Regions from separate parts of the Paenibacillus sp. FSL H3-0469 genome, predicted to be linked through region 3. Evidence: riboswitches for the same ligand, from Rfam matches in the RefSeq annotation. Region 3 holds a riboswitch; each other region holds the start of a gene.
What was found. Region 3 has a riboswitch for cyclic di-GMP ahead of NSS83_RS23115 (transglutaminase-like domain-containing protein). Riboswitches for the same ligand answer to the same signal wherever they lie in the genome.
Positions count from the first base shown of each region.

Region 1 (3,280 bases), 1.3 Mb from region 3:
TGAGTCTGTTGCACTAGCATTTATTGCTGGTATAGAAAAAGGTCTTAAAGATACAGAGGGAATCACTTCACGGGTCTGTTGCTCGCTCTCCCACGATAAGCTGGCCTGAGGATTCCCCATATCATTAGCGTATTCCATCTTCAGGTCATATTTTTTCCCCGCTTCAAGCTGGATGGTGCCTTGCTCCACATGCTGCTTCGTTGTCCAGGCATCCACCAGGAGCTGATCATTCACCCAGAGTCTGACTCCACCTGACGTTCTGGCGGAGAAGGTATATTGATCTGTATAGTTAGGTTGAATTTGCCCTGTCCATCTTACTGAGAAATGCTGGTCTGCTATCCCCGGCACACCCAGAACAGGTGGGCCAGCCAAAGAAATAGATTCATCCACCTTCACGGCCTTCTTGCCCGTAAAATCATTGCCGCTGTAATACTCGGCCTTAAGGCCCGACAGAACATACTTCAACAATGTACGTCCAGCTTGCTCATTCCCCGTATGTATTATAGGTCTTTGGTTCGAGATGACATTTCCGCCTACTGCAAATAATCCGCCTGTGGTGATATTAAGATGATTATTCACACTGACGTTGTCCCGGACAAACAGATCTCCCTGCGCTACATTTAGTTCTGCCCTTGAATTATTGGAAACCACTTCTCCAATAGACATTTCTTCGTCTACATTCATAGTTACCATAGTATTGATATTCATATTGCCTTGTACTACTATCCGTTCCGCGGATAGATCGAGCGAACCATTGTTATAGACCAAAGAACCTGCAAACAATTCATTATCTACTTGTACATTGGAATTATTATTTAAATGCACCGTCCCCTGTACCCATAGATTACCTAGATTCTCATCTGGTACAGGGTTGATAACATTAACATCCAACTCCGTATTGGCATTTAATCCTCCACGGAGGATTAGCGACCCGTACACCGTTACATTCAGCTTCCGGTTCGTATTCATGCCGTCGACGATTACAATGACAGGCTGTTCTGCGCTTCCGAACGTCACGCTTGATTCTAAATTCAATTGTCCGACTGCAATAATTGCAGGCTTCTTGCCGCTGGAGCGGATAGAGCTTTGAATAGCTTCAATATCCGAATTTCCTATTGCCACTGCATGTTGGCTAACCTGCTGTATTTGTTGTTCAATAGATTCTATTTGTTCGCGGATATGGCGGGAGATTTCTACCTGCAGGCCGTTCACCCTAATAAAAGGCGGAGCGTTGTGTATGTTGGTCATGCTTCCCGATAGAAGAACTTTGTCACCAACAACCTTATTGGGTTCAAAGGGCATACTTATTTGAGGCGGTATCAAGGCGGGAGTGTATGTATTAACCAATGAAAGTTCTATGCTATTGAGAGCCGTCTCCATTCCAGCAGCATTGATTTGACTTAACGTGAGTCTTCCATCTTCGACAGCAACCTTCTTCTTGACTGTTCTATGCTGCCCTGCTTCAAGAGTGAGTCCGTCCATCACTTTGATATTCTCAACAGAAAGGGAGTTGTTGCTGCTATATACAGAGTCACCTACGGTTACCGAGACTTCATAAGTACCATTGTCTAGTGCAATTTCCCATTTTCCATCCGGATGGATTCGTGTAAGGCTACTTATGCCGGAGTCATCGTATGTATCTCTTGAGACTGTTGCATCGGTATGATCCATGTTCCAGCCGTAGGAGTATTGGTTTTTGACGCTAAAAACGGCTCCAGAATCTGCAAGCTCTCCGTCCTGTACAGGGGCTTCTTCGGGCTGAAACCGGATCCTGAGAATACTGTCCTGTGCGGAAATTTTCATCCCTGAGAATTCTACAAAAGGTGCAAGAATTTGAGCCAAAATGATAAAACACAGTACCTTACATATAAAGCTTTTCCTATTTGTCATAAAAGACCTCCGCTCATTTAACACTTCAATTAAAAAAGGGCGCAAAAAAACCACCGGAAAGAGCGGCCCGGCTACCATTCACAGATGGGTATCTCCCGCCCTGTGGTAAGGCCCGTGGCTTTGCGTCCCTGACTTTCGTACAGGTTTGCCTTTTTAGTTCTAATGGTTAAATTCATGCGAAATCATTTTGAATTCACTTCAAATACAATCTGTACTTACCTTGGCAATAATACCCTATATTTGAATCATATAATATTGTTATTTCTGTGAACATTTAAACCCAGCATCTTCCGCACCACCACCCAGCTCCCCAGCGGCGCCGCACCTAGCAGCAGCATAAGCAGCGTAATGGTCTGCGGAGATTGGTCCAGTGACAGCACGGCGATGAAGATCAGCAGACCAAGGAGGCGGCCGCTCATCAGGCTAAGCTCTCTTAGCACTACCAATTCCACGCGTTTGCCGGCGCTCTCCTCGGACACTCCCATAAGGTCGAAGCTGGTGGACAGCATCGGCAGCATGTAGAGCGGCAGGCAGAGTGAGGTCCCGATTCCCATGATCAGGAGGGTGGTAAAATTCACCTTCCACAGCAGCGGAAGAAGGAAGGCGATGAGCAGCAGACTGCCTGCCAGCATACCGCCGAGCCGGGCACGGGGCTTGAACCATCTGCCGGCCGCATAATAGCTGATCAGGGAGACGGCGGAGGTCAGCAGGGCGAACTGTCCCAGCTTGCTCTCCTCCTGTGCAGCAATGTAGACGAGCAGACCGATCAGGAAGGAGAATACGCCTTCCCGGATACCCTGGAACACTAGCGCCGCCGCAACTGGCCGCCAAGGACTGCGCCTGCGGGTAAGCTCGCGCCAGGGCTCCAGCCAGAGATAGGCTTCGCCGCGCGGCCGTTTGCGCAGCCAGAAACTTAGCACAGCAGCCACCCCATAGATACATAAAGACAATATGAATACCATACGGTAGCCTTGTCCGCCTTGCCAGCGGGAGATCATCCAGCCGGACACCCAGGGGCCGGCTATTCCCGTCAGGGAACCCAGCAGACCCATCCACCCGTTATAGAAATCGCGGTTCGCAGCGTCCGTAATCTCGAAGAAAACAATGTTAAATGCCAGCCAATACAGCCCGATGGATAGCCCGAGGACCCCACCCAGCGGCCAAATATAATGCACTGCTTCTTCGCGAAGCCACAGCACCAGCAAATAAAAAAAGCCCGATACGGCAATTCCCAGCCGCAGGGCATTCATTTTGTTATGTTCTTTCACCCACTTGCCGCCCAGCCAAAAGCTGAGACCCACGGCAAGCTGCTGGGCCACGGTGAACCAGCCGATCATGGCGAAGTTCTGCCGGCTTTTCCACAGATATACGTTGAGGAACGTCCCTGCAA
Region 1 covers NZ_CP150302.1:6,576,969-6,580,248, reverse strand. Annotated here, with positions in the region: gene NSS83_RS28705 (PA14 domain-containing protein) at 1-1,968, opposite strand, end outside; cyclic di-GMP riboswitch class I at 1,949-2,050, opposite strand; gene NSS83_RS28700 (MFS transporter) at 2,136-3,280, opposite strand, start outside.
Region 1: linked by a shared signal. The riboswitch ahead of NSS83_RS28705 (PA14 domain-containing protein) and the one ahead of NSS83_RS23115 (transglutaminase-like domain-containing protein) in region 3 are both predicted to bind cyclic di-GMP.

Region 2 (3,280 bases), 1.2 Mb from region 3:
CTGGCAATGACGACCTGGTCGGCACCGGTAACTCCGAACTCCTCACTGCCGGAAGCTACCATCTGCACAGCCGGGAAATCCGAGCCCCCCGGGCGGATCTCAACATCCAGCCCCGCTTCTTTATAGAAGCCTTTTTCCACTGCGGTATAAAATCCGGCAAACTGCGCCTGATGAATCCACTTCAGCCGGAGCACCACCTTTTTCAGCTCGCCTGAGCCTTCTGCTCCCTGTCCTTCGGCCTTTCCGGCATCCGTATTGTTACCGCAGGCGGTCAGGAGCAGCATTAGCGAGGTTAACAGCATCAGTGCTTTCGTTCTGGACTTGTTCCACATGGTAATTCCCCCGTTTATGAATGATTTAGTATTGCTCCAGTGCCTTAAGCACCGCTTGCGAATCACTTACACTGCCGAACACCCCGCCCTGCATTTGAACCATATTCAACGCCGCCAGGTGATTCGCTTCATCCGTCGCTCCCGTGCAATCCGCAAGGATCAGACACTCGTACCCCCGGTCATTGGCCTCCCGCATCGTGGTGTGTACACAGACATCGGTAGTAATACCAGTCAGAATCAGATGGGTAATTCCTTTATTCTTCAAGATTAGGTCCAGGTCGGTTGCATAAAAGCTGCCTTTGCCCGGCTTGTCTATAATGTACTCTCCGCGGGCAGGCGCCAGCTCCTCAATGATTTGCCAGCCGCGCTCCCCCCGCACGAGGATTCGCCCCGCCGGTCCTTCGGAGCCGATCTCGGCCCCGATCTGGCGGCTGCGCCAGCGTTTGTTCGCCGGCAGATCCGACAGATCCGGCTTATGCCCCTCGCGGGTATGAATCACGGTGAACCCTTCGATGTCCCGGATACGTGCCAGCAGCCGCTGAATGGGCTGAATCGCCCGCGCCGTTAATGAGAGATCATAACCCATTCTCTCGACGTAACCGCCCTTGCCGCAAAAATCCGTCTGCATGTCGATAATCATCAGCGCTGTCTTCGCCGGGTCCACTGCCCCGTCATAAGGCCAGATGTAAGGTGTTGCTGCAATCTGCATGGTTTATGCTCCTCTCCTGATGTCGCTATCTCTATTAATGTTAGTTTAGTTAACATTAACTCGCGTTTCTTTGGTATGAGTTAGATTATATTACAACGAATTTGTGATGTCTTCGGTTTTATTACGAAATAATACACTGAAAGTTTGTGTTTATTTACATAGTTAACACATATATGACATAATCATTCGCAATACTGCTTATTAAAAAGGAACAGTCCGGGTTTTACCAAGCCCAGGGTGTTCCAACAGCTGAATACCCGCATTTCTTCTCATCTCCCTCTTCCATAAGCTGTAAGCGCTGGGAAACCAGTTTTTTTGTCGAAATAGAGCTGCATATTTCGAGTTTTTTGATAAATAGGCATAATATAGTTGAAAAATAGCTCTTTAAGTACTAGAATTAAGCTTGTTTGCAGAAGTTAATGACGCATAAGAACTATTTATGATTCTTTTTGTCGATTGCAGTCGATCACAATTCATCGCCTCTACAGGATGTATATCATTGATCTATTTCTAAAGGCAAACTTCCCGAAAGGGCAGGACGCAAAGCTATGGGCCTAAGAACGCCAGAATCCGCGTTTACGGTTGCCAGGCTGCCAATAGAGACCACTTAAGCCAGCTGTTCAGGAGGAAGACTTCCGGGCTTGATGATGTTCTTTTTCTGTACGAATTGCCATTGATCATACGAAAAAGTGAGGTTACAACCATGCCGCAGCAGGATATCGAACCAAGCCGATATGAATTCGTAGAGTCCCTGATGCTTGAACGTAAAGGTCTCCTGGATTCATTCTCTGTGGAGGGCCGGACTTCTGACGGGACAACTGGAGATAAGAATGGAATTATCCTCGTGCAGGACAACCAGATATTCATTACTCCCCCGCTCCCCGGAGGCGCTCCCGCCCGCATTTCTGCGATCCACCCTGTTGTCCTGAAGATCAACTGGAAGACCGTTACAGAGCCAACCGAGGTGACCAAGTCAGATTATATTACCTGGGAGATCTGCGAGAAGCCGCAGTATGAAATTACCGTATCGCCTGACAAGCTCAAGGTCCACTTCACTTTATACCGTGCAGAGAAGTACGCCTGGAATCTGGTTAACTGTCCCGCCGCCTTCGAGGCGGTCGTCCGTGCCCAGCCCAACCCGGCGGTGCTGCTGTCCACGCTCACCATAGAACAGATTATTTCTTCACTGGACAACCGTTTCATTCTGCGCAGCCTGAACATTCCCGCCCTGTACGCGGAGCTGGAGAATCCTACATATCTTCCCGTATGCATCGCAGAAGGAAGAGCTCCGCTGCCCGGCAAGGAAGCCCGGCTGGAATTCCTGCTGCCGGAGCATACACTGGAGGGGAACAGAATGCTTGGGGGACAGGAATCCCCCGCTCAGAAGCCTGCGGAACCCTTGGAGTATCTCCGTTTCCCGGGAGCTCCCTTTACCTTTGCAGGTGAGGTCTTCGCCCGCAAACTGCCGCCGGAGGAAGGCATTCCCGGCCTCGACACAGACGGAAGGGTTCTGCCCCCTCCCCCGCCGCAGGATATCTACTTTGCTGCCGGCAATCATGCCAAGCTCCTTCCCTGCGGTAATATCGTAGCCAACCACACAGGCAGACCCCGCATCTGCGGAGGAAGCGGCAGCATCCGGATCTGCGACTTCCCTCCGCTCTGTCTGCTGACCAGAGAGATGACAGAGCCTGCGGGCGACGTTATGTTCGCAGGCGACATTATTGTACCGGGAGATCTGGAAGGATCTGTACGGATCGAAGCCCTGGGGAATGTGTACGTCTATGGCGATATCCGCCAATCTACGATTATAGCCACCGGCAGTATTTATGTTAGCGGCCAGGTTACCGGCAGCGGCCTGTACGCCGGATATGCCGGGGTACAGCAGCATCGTCTGCACAGCCTCGCAGGACTGCTGCGTATAGAAGTGGACGGACTGCGTGAGGCGGCACGCCAGCTGGCCAAGAACGTAGAGTCCCGGCAGCAATCGGTGAATTACGGTCTGGTGGTCATGCTGCTGCTGGAGGATAAATACAACCACCTCGATAGCCTGATCCGCGATCTTGAGGCTACCCTGAGCCGTATGAACGGAGAGTTCGGCTCCGGCACAGACCCGCTCCGGCATATGCTTGAGGTGTTCACCCACCCGGGGCAATTCACCGGATACATTACGGATAGTGTCCTAAGCAGCTTCTCCAGGCTGCTCCTCAAGCTGGGCGAGGAGATCGAACTGCTCGAGGAG
Region 2 covers NZ_CP150302.1:4,068,308-4,071,587, forward strand. Annotated here, with positions in the region: gene NSS83_RS17795 (ABC transporter substrate-binding protein) at 1-332, opposite strand, end outside; gene NSS83_RS17800 (isochorismatase family cysteine hydrolase) at 358-1,041, opposite strand; cyclic di-GMP riboswitch class I at 1,547-1,639, shown strand; gene NSS83_RS17805 (flagellar assembly protein A) at 1,745-3,280, shown strand, end outside.
Region 2: linked by a shared signal. The riboswitch ahead of NSS83_RS17805 (flagellar assembly protein A) and the one ahead of NSS83_RS23115 (transglutaminase-like domain-containing protein) in region 3 are both predicted to bind cyclic di-GMP.

Region 3 (3,280 bases):
GCGCGCGCTTTACGCCCAATAATTCCGGACAACGCTTGCCCCCTACGTATTACCGCGGCTGCTGGCACGTAGTTAGCCGGGGCTTTCTTCTCAGGTACCGTCACTCCGGTAGCAGTTACTCTACCGGACGTTCTTCCCTGGCAACAGAGCTTTACGATCCGAAAACCTTCATCACTCACGCGGCGTTGCTCCGTCAGGCTTGCGCCCATTGCGGAAGATTCCCTACTGCTGCCTCCCGTAGGAGTCTGGGCCGTGTCTCAGTCCCAGTGTGGCCGTTCACCCTCTCAGGTCGGCTACGCATCGTCGCCTTGGTGGGCCGTTACCCCACCAACTAGCTAATGCGCCGCAGGCCCATCCCCAAGCAGCAGATTGCTCCGCCTTTCATTCTCTCCTCAGGAGAAGAAAGAAATTATCCGGTATTAGCTACCGTTTCCGGTAGTTATCCCAGGCTTGAGGGCAGGTTGCCTACGTGTTACTCACCCGTCCGCCGCTAAGTTTGAAAGGAAGCAAGCTTCCTCTCAAACTCCGCTCGACTTGCATGTATTAGGCACGCCGCCAGCGTTCGTCCTGAGCCAGGATCAAACTCTCCAAATTGGTATTTAGAAAGAGCGATTGCTCATTTTGAAACATCTGACGAGAATTTACATTCTCTAATTTGGATCTCACCGAAGTGATCTCCAGATACTCACTCGTTGTTCAGTTTTCAAAGATCAAGCTCGTTGTCAGCGCCGCTCACCACGCCACCAGCAACTCTTATAATATATCACGTTCATCCGAGCAATGCAAGCTTTATTTTTGAAATCACTTATTTAAGTAATCTCTCATTTCCTTTGCCGCTCAACAACGCTTATTTATAATAACCTATCCCTCTATTAAAAAGCAACCTTTATATAAATAAAAATAACCCGCTTAATTATTAAGCGGGTTATTCTCAGGTAATGCTATAGTTCACAGCTATCCTTAGTAGAATTTCGCTGCAGTATATTTGCTTGCTGATTTGACCAGTTCAGTTGATGCTGCGTTTTTACCCAGACCTGCATCGACTGTAGTATCAATCGTTACCCATTTGCCGTTCAGGAACACTTCATTCCAGGCATGGTATGAAGTTACATAGCTTGTATTCCCCATAACCAATTTGGTTGGAATACCTTCACTGCGGAGCATTGTAGCGAACAAGGATGCGTAATCGTAACAGATCCCTTTGTTGGTAGCAAGCGTGTTATCGTTGTTCGGAATATAATCTGTGCTTACGCTGTTAGCCAAAGAGTAATCATATTTCACGTTAGTTACGATGTAATTGTAGATAGCCTTAACTTTGTCTGCATCTGTAGTCAGACCCTTTGTAAGCTGGGCTGCCTTTTGAACGGATTTATCGGAAGAACTCCACTTTACATTCTGTACGGAGCTCAAATATACGGCATTCACATTGCTCATGGAGAGAGATACAGTCTCGGAAGATAGTACTTTGTACTTGTTGCCGGTAGTATTCTCAAGAACAGAGACCTTATAAGAGCCATTGCCTTGTTGCAGCGGGAACGTCTCGTTCGGTTTGGAAGTGTATAAGTTGTAAGTATAGCTGTTGTTGCCCTTGGTAATCATGAGCTTCATCTTCTTATCCTTAGGAACATCGTACGATACCCCGATAACCCCTTGATCAAGTTGTCCAACATTTAACCAGCTTGAATCTGCATTAGCGGCTTGAGCAGTGCCTGTCTGTACAGAAGTGACGATCACAAAAAGTGTAATCAACATTAAATAAAACTTCTTCATGGATAAAACCCCTTTCGGTAGCTGGCTGCCATTCTTACGGGAAGGCCCTTTAGCTTTGCGTCCCTACCTTTCGATAGGTTTGCCGTTATCGTATAAGCTTTATCTGTCCAATCTACTACCACATAATGACAGATTCTGAATTAAAACAAACAAAAAAAGCCTCTTCATTCGGTAGCTGGCTGCCATCCATGACGGGAAGGCCCTGTAGCTTTGCGTCCCTATCTTTCGATAGGTTTGCCGTTATCGTGTATTAGCTTCTGATAGTTCTATCTTACCATACCTCTATCTATTATCAAGACCCAAATTGCTAGATTCCACCACAAATATACTAAAATTTTATGTTTTTTCGACCTTTATCGCCTTGTCTTGATGGATTCAGGTCAGCTTCGCATGAATGATAAGTCTGTGGGTCGGGTTGACAAGCGGATCACAGGTAATAAGGGTCAGAATCTTATCATCATCCTTTCCCTTCAGTACCGAAATATCAGTAGGCTCTACAATAGATACATCATATACAACATATTTGTATTCCTGGCCGCTTGTAATAACAGTAATGGTATCCCCTTTACCGACCTCATCCAGTCTGTTGAACAGCCGCCCTGCCGTTCTTGACCGGTGTGCCGCAATCGCTGCATTGCCTACCGCGCCAATCGGAGCTGTCTCCTTCATATGCGCCGCAGCATGCTTCATATTAGTCTTGGTGGCGCCCTCCAGTACAGGCAGCTTCAGATCGATTTTGTCAATTTCAATAATGGCAGTGATCTTGCCTCCAACTTCAATCTCGGGCGCTGTAGTGGGCACCGGCTCTTCTGCACCAGACTCTTCCGCCAGCAGCTGGGTGACTTCCGCATAAGGCTTGCTCAGATCCTGGCTGGCAGGAGCGGTAGCCGAAGGAACGATTTCACTATAGGCCTGTTCGGCCTCTTCCAGCAGCTTCTGCTGCTGACGGTCCTCGTACCATTCGCTTCCTTTGGGGTAGAGCATAATCAGGACCCCGGCAAGTATAATCAAATAGGATAACTTCCGCATGACAATCGCCTCCGCAATATAGAATAAGTACTCCCGCCGCAGAATACGGGGAAGATATACTGTCTCTTTAGAATACCCATTTCCGGCTTCCAAAGAAATTAATGATCACTGTTATGAAGGTAACCAGCACCTTGGCCAGGAGCACCTGTATCCCCAGCCGGTCAGTCAGAAGATGAATCAACAGCACCGAAATGCCCAGCACCAGCAGATTCAGCACAATAAATCTCACCAGCTGCATCCGGTCAAAGCCGCCATTCCCGCCTCTGTCCCTTCCCTTAAAGGTCACCTTCTTATTCCAGAAAAAGCTGTTGGCCGTCCCGGCGCTATAGGAAATAATCTGTGCAGGGGTGTTAAGCATCCCCAGGGAATGCAGCAGGGTAAATACCGCAAAATCTATGAATGTGTTAAGCAGGCCCACCGCATTAAATTTCAGAAACTGGATCATGCCTGCGCGCCAAGCCTTATCTTGCATAATCGCTTT
Region 3 covers NZ_CP150302.1:5,250,303-5,253,582, reverse strand. Annotated here, with positions in the region: rRNA gene NSS83_RS23120 (16S ribosomal RNA) at 1-594, opposite strand, end outside; gene NSS83_RS23115 (transglutaminase-like domain-containing protein) at 961-1,770, opposite strand; cyclic di-GMP riboswitch class I at 1,784-1,864, opposite strand; cyclic di-GMP riboswitch class I at 1,938-2,019, opposite strand; gene NSS83_RS23110 (class D sortase) at 2,146-2,799, opposite strand; gene NSS83_RS23105 (GtrA family protein) at 2,867-3,271, opposite strand; gene NSS83_RS23100 (glycosyltransferase family 2 protein) at 3,261-3,280, opposite strand, start outside.